Regions from separate parts of the Lentzea kristufekii genome, predicted to be linked through region 2. Evidence: riboswitches for the same ligand, from Rfam matches in the RefSeq annotation. Region 2 holds a riboswitch; each other region holds the start of a gene.
The links. A riboswitch is a leader RNA that binds a small molecule or an ion and turns the genes downstream of it on or off. The one in region 2 is predicted to bind glycine.

Region 1 (5,255 bases), on a different contig from region 2:
ACCGTGCCGTCCTGCGGCCCGGCCACACTTCCGTCCCAAGCCCGAAATCCGATCGGCAACGGTGCACCCAGCACTCGTTCGGCCATTCCTGCCAGCTGACCTGCGACGACCACCCTGCACCTCCTGCGTGACCTGGCTCCGCCAGACGTTCGAGACGGGACGAGGTTCGGTTCGTTTCTGAACCGAGACGCAACCCGGGCCGTATGGCCTGGATAGAGCGAACGGATGGACGAGGAGGACATGAGTGTGATCCGACGTAACCGCATTGCCATCGGGCTCGCCGCGGGACTGGCAGTTGTGCTGGGTCTGGGTGTCTGGAGCGCCACTGGCAGTGGCACGAACTCCAAGCCGGTGGCACAAACCGAAACCGACCTGGGCGTCCTCGGTGACTACGGCGACGTGGGTCAGCCCCCGGTACTCCAGGAACCCGCGCAGGCACCCGAAGCCCCCGTACAGCAGCAGGCCCCGGAAACCCCGGCCGCGCAGCCTCCCGCCGCGCAGCCCCCGGCCGCCGCTCCGGTGAGTTCCTTGAAGCTGGTCGGCAAGCCCGTCGACAAGATGGGCCTCGTGGTCCAGGACGGCGACGGCCGCACGATGTACCGCTTCGACAAGGACACCCCGAAGCCGGAAGGCAAGTCCAACTGCAACAACCAGTGTGCAGTGACGTGGCCTCCGCTCCTCGCGGACACGATCCCGCAGGTCGAGGGCATCGACTCGAAGCTGGTCTCGCTGATCACGCGCGCTGACGGCAAGAAGCAGGTCGCGATCGACGGCTGGGCGCTGTACGCCTACTCCCAGGACCCGAAGCCGGGTGCCTGGAAGGGTCAGGGCGTCGGCGGTACCTGGTTCGTGATCCAGCCTGACGGCAAGCGCAACGTGGAATGCCTGCCCCCTGGCGTCACGGCACCCGCCGCCTAACCCCACAGCATCCCATTAGGACGGTCCACCTGAAACACACATCACCCTGACATGGTGAAACCCCGGCCCTGGGGAAGGGGCCGGGGTTCCCGTCGTTTCGCTCTCGGATCACAAACGCGAGGGGCGCCACCGGATCTTCCGGTGGCGCCCCTCGTGGTTCAGCGTCAGAGCGTGGAGTACAGCGGGTGCTTCGCCGCCAGCACCTCGACGCGCGCACGCAGCTCGTCGATCGCCGCGCCCGGCTTCAGGGCCTCCGCGATCACGTCGGCGACCTCGGTGAAGTCCACCTCGCCGAACCCGCGGGTCGCGAGCGCCGGCGTACCGATCCGCAGGCCGGACGTCACCATCGGCGGGCGCGGGTCGTTCGGCACGGCGTTGCGGTTGACCGTGATGCCGATCTGGTGCAGCACGTCCTCGGCCTGCTTGCCGTCCAGCTCGGAGTTGACCAGGTCGACGAGGACCAGGTGCACGTCCGTGCCCCCGGTCAGCACCTTCACGCCGGCCGCCGCGACGTCCGCCTGCGACAGGCGCTCGGCCAGGATCCGCGCGCCCTCGAGCGTGCGGCGCTGGCGGTCCGCGAACTCCGGCGAGGCGGCGTGCTTGAACGCCACCGCCTTGGCCGCGATCACGTGCTCCAGCGGGCCGCCCTGCTGGCCGGGGAACACCGCCGAGTTGATCTTCTTGGCGATGTCGGCGTCGTTCGACAGGATCACGCCGCCACGGGGACCGCCGAGGGTCTTGTGGGTCGTGGTCGTCGTGACGTGCGCGTGCGGCACGGGCGACGGGTGCAGGTCGGCGGCCACGAGGCCGGCGAAGTGCGCCATGTCGACCATCAGGTACGCCTCGACCGAGTCCGCGATGCGGCGGAACTCGGCGAAGTCCAGCTGGCGCGGGTAGGCGGACCAGCCGGCGACGATCAGCTTCGGCCGGTGCTCCTGCGCCAGGCGCTCGACCTCGGCCATGTCGACGCGGCCGTCGGAGTCCGCGACGTGGTACGGCACGACGTTGTAGAGCTTGCCGGAGAAGTTGATGCGCATGCCGTGCGTCAGGTGGCCGCCGTGCGCGAGGTCCAGGCCCAGGATCGTGTCGCCGGGCTGGAGCAGAGCGAACATCGCGGCCGCGTTGGCCTGCGCACCCGAGTGCGGCTGGACGTTCGCGAAACCGGCGCCGAAGAGCGACTTGATGCGCTCGATGGCGAGACGCTCGACGACGTCCACGTGCTCGCAGCCGCCGTAGTAGCGGCGGCCGGGGTAGCCCTCCGCGTACTTGTTGGTGAGGACGGAGCCCTGGGCCTGCAGCACCGAGACGGGCGTGAAGTTCTCCGAGGCGATCATCTCGAGCGTGCCCTGCTGGCGTGCCAGCTCGGCCGCAACGGCCTCGGCCACCTCGGGGTCGTACTCCGCGAGGGAGGCGTTGAACTGGTCGGACATCTGGAGGATCTCCCTACTTGGCGCGCTTGTAGAACGGAAGTGCGACGACCTCGACCGGCTGCTTCTTGCCGCGGACGTCCACCAGCAGTGAGGTGCCGGGCTCGGCACTGGCCTTCGACACGTAGGCCATGGCGACGGAGTAGCCGAGGGTCGGGGACAGCGCGCCCGACGTCACCTCGCCCACGACCTCGTCGCCGTCGAGCACCGCGTAGCCGTGGCGCGGGGCGCGGCGCTCGGGCGTCTTCAGTCCGACGAGGACCGAGTCCACCCCGGACTCGGCGACCTTGGTCAGCGCCTCGCGGCCCACGAAGTCGCCGGGCTTGTCGAGCTTCACCACGCGGCCCAGGTTCGCGTTGTAGGGCGTCAGCGACGTCGTGAGTTCGTTGCCGTACAAGGGCATCCCGGCTTCGAGACGCAACGTGTCGCGGCAGCCGAGACCGCACGGCTTGAGCTCGTGCGCCTCGCCCGCGGCCAGCAACGCCGCCCAGACCGCGGGCGCGTCGGCGGGCGCGACGAAGAGCTCGAAGCCCTCCTCACCGGTGTACCCGGTGCGGGCGAGCAGCGCGTCGACACCGGCCACGGTGGACGGGTACGAGGCGTAGTACTTGACCGTCGACAGGTCGGTCTCGGTCAGGCCGGAGAGGATCTCGACCGACTTCGGGCCCTGGATCGCGATCAGCGCGTAGTCGGTCGAGGCGTCCGTGACGACGGTGTCGAACCCGGCGGCACGCTCGACCAGGGCCTCGGCGACGACCAGAGCGTTCGAGGCGTTCGCGACGACCATGAACTCCTGGTCGCCCAGGCGGTACACGATCAGGTCGTCGATCACGCCGCCGTCGGCCTGGGTGATCATCGTGTAGCGCGCCTTGCCGACGGCCAGTGCCGAGATGTGGCCGACCAGCGCGTAGTCGAGGGCCTCACCGGCCTGCGGTCCGGTCAGGACGATCTCACCCATGTGCGTGAGGTCGAACAGGCCCGCGGTCGTGCGCACCGCGTGGTGCTCCGCGAGCTCGGACGAGTAGCGCAGCGGCATCCGCCAGCCCGCGAAGTCGGTGAACATCGCGCCGAGCTGCTCGTGCTCGGCGTTCAGAGGCGTGAGGCGGGACATCAGAACGCTCCTCCAGGGTGCGCCGAAGAGCCGGACGCGGCCGGCTGAGGCATCAGAAGAATGACACGGTCCATCGGAGACTCCTCACTAGAGCGAGCCTCCCCCTCTGTCATGAGCCTGAGAGCTTCGCCGCGCGGAGCGCGACTTGCACCGTGGGCGAGGCTGCTGATGAGCCTGCTTTCCAGAGTTGCCTTCGTCGTGCGGTATCTGTGCCTGAGAGATTCCGGGGAGGGATTGCTCCTTCGGCGCCCCTTCGAAAGGGGTCTCTTCCGCGCGACATCGACGGCCGTGTTCAGTTGTCAGCCCCAGACGCTAGCAGGCCAAACGTCACAGCGGGACGCCCTGCGCAGTCTTCTCGACCACCTTGCGCTCCGCCCAGAAGGACAGGAACGGGATCGTGCCGGCGACCAGCACCAGCGCGGTGCCCTTGATCGACCAGCGCAGCTTCAGCGCCAGGTCGACCGAAATCACCAGGTAGATGGCGTAGAGGAAGCCGTGGATCGGGCCGACGACCTTCATCGCGCCGTCCATGTCCGCGGCGTACTTGAGCACCATGGCCACGACCAGGAGCAACAGGAAGACTCCGACCACGTAAGCCATGACCCTGAACCGGGTCAACGCACCCTTCATCTGCCCGCCTTCGCTCAACGACCGTCCCGCGCGTTGAGGTCCGCGAGCATGCGGTTGTAGGCCGCGAGCTCCGCGTCTTCTTCGTCGTCGAAGTGCTCGACAGGCGCGGGTTTGACGGCGTCAACGGTAGCCACCGGGCGGGGAGCGGGCGCAACCGGCTCCGGTGCGAGATCCGCGTCACGGTTCTGGCGCGACAAACGGCGGAAACGCCACACCATGAAGAGGGGGAAGAGGCCGAAGAGCGGCCACTGGAGCACGTAACCGAGGTTCTGGAACGTGCCGCTGGCGGACTCGAAGCGCTGCCACTGCCACCACGCGAGCCCGCAACAGGCGACCAGCGCCGCCAGACAGGCGAACGCGATCAGCACACGCTGGGGAGTAAGGAGGCCGCGCACGACTTCCACACTACTTGGGTGAGGCCTCCTCACGGAGGCCACCCTGTGGGGGTCCGGGGGCTCGCCCCCGGCTGGGGCGTGGGGGCTTGGCCCCCATAGAACACGCGAAACGATTTCCGTGAGCGCGTTCCGCGAACATAGGGGCCCCAATCGTGGAGCCCCGTTCCCCACTACGCCACGCCGTCCCGGCGCTGCCTCTGCAGACGTGCGACGCACCAGGCTGCGGCAGAACCGCGGCGAAGGTGCTGGAGAACCGTCATCGGTCCCAGGCGCCGACCGAGGTCGGCAGGAGACAGGCCCGCCGCGCGGTAGTCGAGCGCGCGCTGGTCCAACGGGCTGATGCCCGCGTCCCACCACTGCTCGGCCTCGGCGACGTCGCCCACCAGCTGCCAGTAGCTCGCCGCGGCGGCGAGCAGTGCCTCGGGTGCCTCCGGCGCCCGCTTGCGCATCGCGGCCACGTAGGCCGGATCCGCCGAGTCGACCTTGACCAAGCCACGCGACCCGCTCCTGCCTCCCCGCTGCACGGGGATGCCTGGCGCCGAGGGGGGAGCCTCCGCGAGCCATGCGTTCTTGATCCGGTTCACCTCCTGCATCTCTGCGTCATCAGACCGTTCAGCCGCCCACTGCTGCAACAGCTCGTGGACCCCGGAGTCCTCGACCATATGTGCCTCCTCGTCGGTCGGGGATCGGCCATTGCAGCGGAAGGTATTCGGTAGGTCTGACAATCGCCAGACCCTGAATCCCCAGAACACCCGTTACCAGTGCGTGATTGGC
Region 2 (5,255 bases):
CAGGTACTTGCCGCTCAAGGTGATCCGCGAGCAGCTCGACGCCACCCCGGTGGACTCGGGCTCGATCTCGCGGCTCGAACTGCTGGCCCAGACCGGTTTCAGCGCGGAACAGCTGGTCCAGCTGGAACGCGACGGCCTGCTGCGCCCCGGCCCCGGCGGCCGCTTCACCACCGACGACGTCACCGCGCTCCGCACGATCCGGACGATGACCGGACTCGGCGTCGAGCGCGAGCACCTGCGCGCGGTCCGCGCGGCAGCGGATCACGAGGTGGTTCTGCTGAAGTCGTTCTCAGATTCCGAGACGGTCCGGGAATTGGCCGGCCTCTTCACCTCGTTGCACTCGTTGTTGGTGCGAGCGGGCTTGCGGCAGTCCTGATCAGTCGGTGGAGTGTGCCTTCTTGATCACGATCTGCCCGCAACAATTGAGCACTCGGCCCGCTTGGCGGGTAGCGTCGGAGAGGTACGCCGGGGGATGCTCGGGTGTGAAACCGGGTCGTCCCCGAACGGATTAGAGGGAGGCGAGGCCCGATGAGCGAAATGCGTGTCGTCGGCGTGCGGGTGGAGCTGCCCCAGAACCAGCCGATCCTTCTTCTGCGCGAAACCGAGGGCGAGCGGTACCTGCCCATCTGGATCGGCAGCGTTGAAGCCACGGCGATCGCGCTGGAGCAGCAGGGCGTTCGTCCTGCTCGACCGCTCACCCACGACCTCCTCAAGGACGTCATCGGGGCGCTGGGGCGCAACCTCGAACAGGTCCGGATCACCGACCTGCAGGAGGGCACGTTCTTCGCGGAGCTGGTGTTCGACGGCGACGTGCGGGTCTCCGCGCGGCCTTCGGACTCGGTGGCGCTGGCGTTGCGCGTCGGTGTGCCGATCCACGCCGAGGAGTCCGTGCTGGCCGAGGCGGGCCTGATCATCCCGGACGAGCAGGAGGACGAGGTGGAGAAGTTCCGCGAGTTCCTCGACTCCGTCTCCCCCGAGGACTTCCGCGGCGCGGACACGTAGACACGGCGGGGGTGCGGACGCCTGAGTTTTCAGGGTGTCGCACTCCGTCCCGTGCAGACGTGAGGGCAGTTCGTTTGGACGTCCCTCGATTGGACTACTTACGGTCGCATTGATCGCTAAACGATCACTAAACGTCACCTGAACGTGCTCGTTCGGGTGAGGGTATGACTCTCTACCTCAGGTTGAGGGTCGCATCTCCCCGCGCGTCGCGTTGACCTGCCATCGGACCGGTCTTACCGTCGAACTCGAGTGGACGTCGCTGCTTCGCGGAAGTGGACGCGGCGGCTTGACGGTCATGAGTTTCGTGGCCGTTCCGAGGGGAGGCAGGCGTGGTCGAGGAAGCGCCCTTGAGGGCCGAATCCGGGCTGCAGGGTGAACTGTTCCCGGACTCCTCGCTGCCGGACGAGCTCGTCGGTTACCGAGGACCCGCGGCATGTCAGATCGCGGGCATCACGTACCGGCAGCTCGACTACTGGGCAAGGACCGGTCTGGTCGCGCCGACGATAAGGATGGCGCACGGCTCCGGCAGCCAGCGGTTGTACTCCTTCAAGGACATCCTGGTGCTCAAGGTCGTGAAGCGGCTGCTGGACACCGGTGTCTCCTTGCAGAACATCAGGGTCGCGGTCGACCACCTGCGCCGCCGCGGCGTGCAGGACCTGGCGAAGATCACGCTCTTCTCCGACGGCACCACCGTCTACGAGTGCACCTCGCCCGAAGAGGTCGTCGACCTGCTGCAGGGCGGCCAGGGCGTGTTCGGCATCGCGGTCAGCGGTGCGATGCGGGAGATCTCCGGCACGATCCACGAGTTCCCGGCCGAACGTGCGGACGGCGTCGAGATCGCCCCGATGACCGAGGACGAGCTGACCCGCCGGCGTCGCGAGCGCGCCACCGGCTGACCGGCCTGATGATCGTGGCCGACTGGCGCTGGTGAGTGGCCGGTCGGCGGAAGCGCCCGGATCTTGTTGTTCCCTAGCGTTTCCGGCATGACGATCACCCCCTCCTATCAGGTCGTGAAGGTGCTGGAAGCGGCGGCGCAGCGCGCGGTCCGGCTGGAGTTCGGCTTCCTCGGCACCGAGAACCTGCTGATCTCGCTGATCGACACCGTCGGACCCGGCCGCAAGCTCGGCGTGAAGTCGCTGCGGGCCCAGGCGATGGCGCGGGGGCACGAGCACTGGGCGGACGTCGACGGTGGCGTCGTTCCCGAGGCTCATCCGGACGTCACGGCGTTGATGAACGTCGCCTGCGACCGCCTCCTCCTCGAGACCGTGCCGCCCGTCAGCCGCGCTCTGGAGGAGTGTCTGCTCGCGGCGGTCGCACGGGCCGGCGACGGCGTGCTGACCACGACCCACCTCTCGCTCGCGTTGCTGGAACAGGGTTCCGGACGTGCCGCCGACCTGTTCGTGCTGCGCGGAGTCGACGTCGAGGCGGTGGCCGCCGCGGTGCGGGCCGATGCCACGCGGCCCTACGCGGAGATCGAGGAAGCGCCCGCCGTGCGGTTGCTGCGCAAGGCGGGAGCACTTGAGGGGGACTCCGGCGGCGGGTACGTGCGCTGGCTGCTGCGCTGGGTCGCGCGCGGCCAGGGGCTGGGCGGGCCGGTGCTGACCGTCGTGCGCAACGAGGCCGGACGGCTGGCCGTGGCCGCGAGGCGAGAGGTGTCGTCCCGCGATCTGGTGGAGGCGGTGGTGTCGGTCGACCGCCAGTTGGAGGTGGCGGGCAGGAGGCTGAAGCCGGAGTTCGAGTCGGGCGGGGCGGCGGCGTTGCGCGAGGCGGGAATCGACCTGGCAGCGTTGCCCGTCAGCGGCGGCAAGGTGGAGCGTGCGGTGGAACGGGCGAAGCTCGTCGCGGCCCGTCGCGGCGACGCCGTCGTGGGCACCACGCATCTGCTCGTGGCGTTGCGCGACGACCCCGCGGACCCGGTCGCCGGGGCGCTCGCCGGTCTTCGGACTGAGATGTAGGTCGCGTCCCTAGGGACTACCTGAGCTGCCTGCGGGTATTCTTCTCGGGTAGTCGCTGAACTCTGGCGGGAGAGACCGGGCCCCGAGCCCGGCGCCGAAGGAGCAAGTCCCTCCCCGGGAACCTCTCAGGCATCCAGGACCGCCGAGCGAGACGCCTCTGGAAAGTGGATCACCAGGTGTTTTCTGGCGATCCCGCCGACGGTGAAAGCCCATCCTGACCGGTGGGTGAACCTCTCAGGCGCCCCTCGGGGTACGGACAGAGCGGGGAGGGCACCAGGACACGTGTGCCCGCAGCCCCCGGAGGCGTTTGATGACGCAGGACTCTGTTAATACCGACCCCCAGCAGGGGGCCCACCCCCTCCGGATTCCGCTCGCCGCTCTCGAGCACGGCACCCCGTTCGCCGACCGGCACGTGGGTCCGCGCCCCGCCGAACTCGCGCGCATCCTCGACGTCATCGGCGTCGGTTCGCTCGAGGAGCTGGCGCAGCACGCGGTGCCTTCGTCCATTCACGAGCGCGACCTCGTGCTGGACCTGCCCGCCCCGGCCACCGAGACCGAGGCGCTGGCCGAGCTCCGTGAGCTCGCCTCGCAGAACCGCCCGATGACGCAGATGATCGGCCTCGGCTACTACGACACCGTGACGCCGGGCGTGATCCTGCGCAACGTGCTCGAGTCGCCCGCCTGGTACACCGCGTACACGCCGTACCAGCCGGAGATCTCGCAGGGGCGCCTCGAAGCGCTGCTGAACTTCCAGACCATGGTCGGCGACCTGACGGGCCTGCCGGTCGCGAACGCGTCCATGCTGGACGAGTCGACCGCCGCCGCCGAGGCGATGACGCTGGTGCGCCGCGCCGGCAAGTCCAAGTCGAACAAGTTCGTCATCGACGCCGACACGCTGCCGCAGACGCTGGCCGTCATCGAGACGCGCGCCGAGCCGCTGGGCATCGAGATCGTCGTCGCGGACCTGTCGCAGGGCATCGAGGGACTGGGCCTGGGTGGCGACTTCTTCGGCGTGCTGCTGTCGTACCCCGGCGCGTCCGGTGTGGTGCGCGACCAGGCCGCGTTGATCGAGGAGATCCACGCCGCCGGCGCCCAGGCCGTCGTCGTCGCCGACCTGCTGGCGCTGACGCTGCTGCGCGCGCCGGGTGAGATCGGCGCGGACGTCGTCATCGGCACCACGCAGCGCTTCGGCGTGCCGATCGGCTTCGGTGGCCCGCACGCCGGCTACATGGCCGTCCGGTCCGGTCTGGAGCGTCAGCTGCCCGGCCGTCTCGTCGGTGTCTCCGTCGACGCCGACGGCTCGCTGGCCTACCGCCTGGCCCTGCAGACGCGCGAGCAGCACATCCGCCGCGAGAAGGCCACGTCGAACATCTGCACCGCGCAGGTGCTGCTGGCCGTGATCGCGTCCATGTACGCCGTCTACCACGGTCCCGAGGGCCTGCGTTCGATCGCGACCCGCGTGCACCGCCTGGCCACCGTGCTCGCCACGGGCCTGTGCGAGGCCGGGCTCGACGTCGTGCACGGCGAGTTCTTCGACACCGTCCAGGTGCGCGTCGAGGGCCAGGCCGCCGCTGTCGTCGAGAAGGCGCGCGAGGCCGGCATCAACCTCCGCAAGGTCGACGACGACGTCGTGGCAATCGCTTGCGACGAGAAGACGACGCGTGCGCACATCGTCGCGGTGTGGGAGGCCTTCGGTGTCACGGGGTCCGATGTGGACGCCATCGACGCCGACACCGCCGACGGCATCCCGGCCGACCTGCGCCGCACCTCGGACTACCTGACCCACCCGGTCTTCCACGCGCACCGCTCCGAGACCGCGCTGCTGCGCTACCTGCGCGCGTTGTCCGACAAGGACGTCGCCCTGGACCGCAGCATGATCCCGCTCGGCTCCTGCACGATGAAGCTGAACGCCACCGCGGAGATGGAGTCCATCACGTGGCCGGAGTTCTCGACGCTGCACCCGTTCGCGCCGGTCGAGGACGCCAAGGGCCTGCTGAAGATCGTCTCGGACCTGGAGGCCTGGCTCGCCGAGGTCACCGGCTACGACGCGGTGTCGCTGCAGCCCAACGCCGGTTCGCAGGGTGAGTTCGCGGGCCTGCTCGCGATCCGCGCCTACCACCGCGCGAACGGCAACGCCGACCGCGACGTCTGCCTGATCCCGTCGTCCGCCCACGGCACCAACGCCGCGTCCGCCGTCATGGCCGGTATGCGCGTCGTCGTCGTGAAGTGCGACGACAAGGGCAACATCGACATGGGCCATCTGCGCACCACGGTCGCCGAGCACGCCGACGACCTCGC
Region 3 (5,255 bases), on a different contig from region 2:
GTCGACCGGTTCCTCAAGCGAATCGGCGAGGTCGGGCACGGCACCGACATCGTCGGGTCGCTGAAGCGCTCCTACCGGGGCCACGACCGCGTGTTCGTCATCTCGGACATGCAGACGATGTCCGGGTACCACGGGCAGGGTGTCTCGGACGTCGTGCCCGCGCACGTGCCGATCTACGGGTTCAACCTCGGTGGCTACCGCAACGCCGCGTACGCCACCGGCAAGGCGAACCGGCACGAATTTGGCGGCCTCACGGACGCCACTTTTCGCATGGTCCCCTTGCTCGAAGCAGGTCAGAACGCCACCTGGCCGTTCTGATGTGTGAGAGCTCTCCCGACGCGGAGAGCTCTCACACTTACTTTCAGTTAGCGTTGTGACCAGGTATGATCCCGCTATGGACTACAACGTGTTCGCGAAAGCGTGCCCGTCGCGTCCCACGCTGGAGCACATCACCGGCAGGTGGGGCAGCCTGACGCTGACCGCGCTCGCCGACGGGCAGCTGCGCTTCAACGAGCTGCGCCGCCGCGTCGACGGGGTCAGCGAGAAGATGCTGTCCCAGACGTTGCAGGCGCTGGAGCGCGACGGGCTCGTGCTCCGGGAAGCCCAGAACACGAACCCGCCCCGCGTCGACTACAGCCTCACGCCGCTGGGCCGCGACACGGCCGAGCGGTTGCTGTCGCTGATCCACCTGCTCGAGGGCCGCATGCCCGAGGTGCTGGCCGCGCAGGCCGCGTACGACGCCCGCTGAGCGGTACGAGCTCGCTCTTCCCCGCGCTGCGCGTTCCGCCGTCCGGATTGGACAACCGGAACGCGCAGCGCGTGTTGGAGATCAGCACTCGATGACGTTCACGGCGAGTCCGCCGCGAGCTGTCTCCTTGTACTTCACCGACATGTCCTTGCCGGTGTCCCGCATGGTCTTGATGACCTTGTCGAGCGACACGAAGTGCGAACCGTCGCCCCGCAAAGCCATGCGCACGGCCGTGATGGCCTTGATGGACGCGACGGCGTTGCGTTCGATGCACGGGATCTGCACCAGGCCGCCGATCGGGTCGCACGTCAGGCCGAGGTTGTGCTCCATGGCGATCTCGGCGGCGTTCTCGACCTGCTCGGGGGTGCCGCCGAGCACCTCGGCGAGGCCGCCGGCGGCCATCGAGCAGGCCGAGCCGACCTCGCCCTGGCAACCGACCTCGGCACCGGAGATCGACGCGTTCTCCTTGAACAGCACGCCGATCGCACCTGCGGTCAGCAGGAACCTGACCACGCCGTCGTCGGACGCTCCCGGCACGAACTTCGTGTAGTAGTGCAGGACCGCCGGGACGATGCCGGCCGCGCCGTTGGTCGGCGCGGTGACGACACGCCCGCCCGCCGCGTTCTCCTCGTTGACGGCCAGCGCGAAGAGCGTCACCCAGTCCATGACCCGCAACGGGTCGGTGACGAAGTGCTCCTTCTCCAGCGTCTTGCGCATTTCGGCGGCGCGGCGGCGGACCTTCAGGCCGCCGGGCAGGATGCCGTGCTCGTTGCAGCCGCGTTCGACGCACTCCTGCATGACGTGCCAGATGTGCAGAAGTCCTTGGCGGATCTCGGCTTCCGTTCGCCACGACAGCTCGTTGGCCATCATGATCTCGCTGATCGACAGGCCGGTCTCGCGGCAGCGCGCGAGGAGCTGGTCGCCGGTCAGGAACGGGTGCGGCAACGGCGTGGAGTCCGGCTTGATCCGGTCGGTGCCGCTGGCGTTCTCGTCGACGACGAAACCGCCGCCGATCGAGTAGTAGACGGCGTGCTCGACCGACTTGCCGTCCGCGAACGCCTCGAAGCTCATCCCGTTGGGGTGCAACGGGAGTGACTTGCGGCGGTGCATGACGAGGTCGCGGTCGTGCACGAAGCCGATCTCGTGCGTGCCGCCGAGCTTCAGCCGCCCGGTGGAGATGATCTCCTCGACGCGGGCGGCCGCGGCGGTGGGATCGACTTCTTCGGGGAGGTTGCCTTCGAGGCCGAGGAACACGGCCTTGGGGCTGCCGTGGCCGTGTCCGGTCGCACCGAGCGAGCCGAACAGCTCGACGTGCACGCGGTCCACTTCGGACGCACGCGCGCCGAGCTTCTCGACGAACATCGCGGCCGCGCGCATCGGTCCGACCGTGTGGGAGCTGGACGGTCCGATGCCGACGGAGAAAAGGTCGAAAACGCTGATCGCCACTGATCAGTCCTTCGTGGTGGTGGGGCGGTCAGTCAGACTTGGTGAGCTCGGCGTACTTCGCCGCCGTGAGGAGGTTCTCGGCCGAGTCGACGCGGACCTTGAACAGCCAGCCGGCGCCGTACGGGTCGCTGTTCACGACGGCCGGGTCGTCCACGACGGCGCTGTTGACCTCGATCACCTCACCGGTGACGGGCGAGAACAGGTCGCTCACGGACTTGGTGGACTCCAGCTCGCCGCAGACCTCGTTGGTGACGACCTCGGCACCGACCTCGGGCAGCTGGATGAAGACGATGTCGCCGAGCGCGTCAGCCGCGTACTCGGTGATTCCGCAGGTCAGCGGGTCCTGGGTGCCAGGCGTCCAGTCGACCCACTCGTGCTCGACGGTGTAGAGCAGGTTCTCGGGGAACTCCACGGCGCGACTCCTCTGGCTGTGACGGGTCAGGAAACTTGCGCCCCCTCCGCCGTGCAGAGTTGCCTACCCCGGGTGGTCTTGCTGCCTGAGAGTGTGCGGGAGCTTGCCCCTTCGGCGCCTCGACCAGTTCGTCGAGGTCTCTCCCACGCGGGTTCTGGCGCTGGCGCGCCGCGGCCGGTGTTCAGTTGTCCGGGGCGAACGCTATGTGCGGCCCCCGCCGAGTGTCAACGCGGGACGGTCGAGCGGAACGCGAACCGGCCTCAGGTCGCTTTGTCCCAGATGAACAACCAGCGGGGTATCAGATAGTGCGATCTGCACAGTGACATGACCTTGTGGCTGCCTCACATTGTGAGATGTCAGCCACCGAACGGAGGAGTCATCGTGCGGATCGCAGTTCCTCGCGAGATCAAGAACCACGAGTACCGCGTCGCTCTCACCCCTGCCGGTGCGCACGAGCTGACCAGCCGCGGGCACGACGTCTACGTCGAGCAGGGCGCCGGTCTCGGTTCCGCGATCACCGACGAGGAGTACCTCGCCGCGGGCGCCAAGGTCCTCGCGACCGCCGACGACGTCTGGGCCGAGGGCGACCTGGTCCTCAAGGTCAAGGAGCCGATCGCCGAGGAGTACCCCCGTCTCCGCGCCGGCCAGACCCTCTTCACGTACCTGCACCTCGCCGCCGACAAGCCGCTGACCGAGGCGCTGCTCGCGTCCGGCACCACGGCCATCGCCTACGAGACCGTGCAGCTGCCGAACCGCGCGCTGCCGCTGCTCGCCCCGATGTCCGAGGTCGCGGGCCGGCTGGCCCCGCAGGTCGGCGCGTTCGCGCTGATGAAGCCCTCCGGCGGCCGCGGCGTGCTGCCCGGCGGCGTCCCCGGTGTCGCCCCGGCCCGCGTGGTCGTGATCGGCGGCGGCGTGGCGGGCGTCAACGCGGCCACCATCGCCGTCGGCATGGGCGCGGACGTGCAGATCCTCGACACCAACGTCGACCGCCTGCGCCAGATCGACGCCCAGTTCCAGGGCCGTCTGCGCACGCTCGCCTCGAACTCGTTCGCGATCGAGCAGGCCGTCCGCGAGGCCGACCTGGTCATCGGTGCCGTGCTCGTCCCCGGTGCCGCGGCCCCGAAGCTCGTCTCGAACGCGCTCGTCGCCGAGATGAAGCCGGGTTCGGTGCTCGTCGACATCGCCATCGACCAGGGCGGTTGCTTCGAGGACTCCCGCGCCACCACGCACGCCGAGCCGACCTACGAGGTCCACAACTCGGTGTTCTACTGCGTCGCGAACATGCCGGGCGCCGTCCCGCGCACCTCGACCTACGCGCTGACCAACGTGACGCTGCCCTACGCCGTCGCGCTGGCCGACAAGGGCTGGGAGAAGGCGCTCAAGGACGACCGTTCGCTCGCCCTGGGCCTGAACGTCCACGCCGGTCTGCTGACCAACGGCCCGGTGGCCGAGGCGACCGGGCTCGTGCACACGCCGCTGGAGACCGTCGTCTGAAAGCCAACTGGATGACTGAGGCCCCCGCACGCGTGAATCGCTGCGGGGGTTTCGCCTGTCCGGCGCCGGTGCTCACGACCGCAACGCCTCCAGCTTCGCCTTGACGCCCTCGATCACGCAGTCCAGCCCGAACTCGAACTGGCGCTCAAGCGACCACAACTCGCTCTCGTCCAGCATCGCGACGTACTGCGGGTGCTTGTCCCGGTAGAGGTCGGCGATCTTGTCCATGTCCGGTGGCGGCGAGTCCATCCCGCCGCGGCCGATGAAGTTGACCTCGGCGATCGCGTACCCGTTGACGAAGCTGCCCACCGTGGAGATCGACTGGGCAGCGGCCACGGTCGACAGTCCGGCGCGCAGCATCGGCCCGAACATGGCGTCCGCGTACGCCACGGCGTTCGGACCGATGGTGTTGAACTCCCCGATCCCGCGGATCCACCACGGGTGCTTGAGCGCGAGCTGACGCAGCTCGCGCATCATCCCGCGCACCGCGGTCTCCCAGTCGGTCTCGGAATCGGGGAGGGTGAACTCGCCGTAGATCTCGTCGAGGCAGAGCTCGATCAGCGCGTCCTTCGTCGGCACGTGCCAGTAGAGGGACATGGGCGCCGCGCCCAGTTCGGCCGCGAGCTTGCGCATCGAGAGCTTCTGCAGACCGTGCGCGTCCAGCATCTCCATCGCCTTGCGGACGATCGCCTCCCGGCTCAGGCCGAGAGGCTGACCGCTGCTGGGCCTGGGCTTGCTGAACCACACGCTGTCCACACCGGCGATCCTATGCACGCCGGAGCAACACGCTGGCCACAACACCTCCCAGGAACACGGCGACGGCGCCGATGACCAGGCTGACGCTCATGCCGTTCGAGAACGCCTCGCGCACGACGGTGAGGTCCGCTCCGCTGTGCAGCGCCTCTGAAAGCGACCGCCCAGGAACGCCGTCCGGCAGCGATGCCACGAACCGCGCCGAGAGCAACGCGCCGAGCACCGCGATGCCGAACGAGGAACCCAGTTCCGTCAGCGTGCCCGACAGCCCGGACGCGATTCCGGCCCGTTCCGGTGGGATCGAGCCCATCAGCGCGTTGACCGCGACCGGTTGGGACACACCGACCCCCACGCCGATGAGGATCAGCCCGGCCAGCGTCGGCGGGTAGGTGGTGCCGACGG

Region 1: linked by a shared signal. The riboswitch ahead of gcvT (glycine cleavage system aminomethyltransferase GcvT) and the one ahead of gcvP (aminomethyl-transferring glycine dehydrogenase) in region 2 are both predicted to bind glycine.
Region 3: linked by a shared signal. The riboswitch ahead of gcvH (glycine cleavage system protein GcvH) and the one ahead of gcvP (aminomethyl-transferring glycine dehydrogenase) in region 2 are both predicted to bind glycine.

What each region holds. Positions count from the first base shown of each region.
Region 1 is NZ_JAXAVV010000001.1:232,613-237,867, forward strand. Features, by position in the region: gene SK571_RS01170 (cyclopropane-fatty-acyl-phospholipid synthase family protein) at 1-86, opposite strand, end outside; gene SK571_RS01175 (COG4315 family predicted lipoprotein) at 241-918, shown strand; gene glyA (serine hydroxymethyltransferase) at 1,083-2,348, opposite strand; gene gcvT (glycine cleavage system aminomethyltransferase GcvT) at 2,362-3,456, opposite strand; glycine riboswitch at 3,556-3,646, opposite strand; glycine riboswitch at 3,648-3,738, opposite strand; gene SK571_RS01190 (DUF3817 domain-containing protein) at 3,784-4,086, opposite strand; gene SK571_RS01195 (hypothetical protein) at 4,101-4,454, opposite strand; gene SK571_RS01200 (transcriptional regulator) at 4,652-5,143, opposite strand.
Region 2 is NZ_JAXAVV010000014.1:236,009-241,263, reverse strand. Features, by position in the region: gene SK571_RS27995 (MerR family transcriptional regulator) at 1-376, shown strand, start outside; gene SK571_RS27990 (bifunctional nuclease family protein) at 529-1,002, shown strand; gene SK571_RS27985 (MerR family transcriptional regulator) at 1,332-1,898, shown strand; gene SK571_RS27980 (Clp protease N-terminal domain-containing protein) at 1,986-2,957, shown strand; glycine riboswitch at 3,014-3,109, shown strand; glycine riboswitch at 3,113-3,219, shown strand; gene gcvP (aminomethyl-transferring glycine dehydrogenase) at 3,268-5,255, shown strand, end outside.
Region 3 is NZ_JAXAVV010000026.1:113,332-118,586, reverse strand. Features, by position in the region: gene SK571_RS38020 (TROVE domain-containing protein) at 1-318, shown strand, start outside; gene SK571_RS38015 (winged helix-turn-helix transcriptional regulator) at 395-748, shown strand; gene SK571_RS38010 (L-serine ammonia-lyase) at 830-2,194, opposite strand; gene gcvH (glycine cleavage system protein GcvH) at 2,223-2,606, opposite strand; glycine riboswitch at 2,670-2,762, opposite strand; gene ald (alanine dehydrogenase) at 2,988-4,100, shown strand; gene SK571_RS37995 (TetR/AcrR family transcriptional regulator) at 4,173-4,856, opposite strand; gene SK571_RS37990 (MFS transporter) at 4,867-5,255, opposite strand, start outside.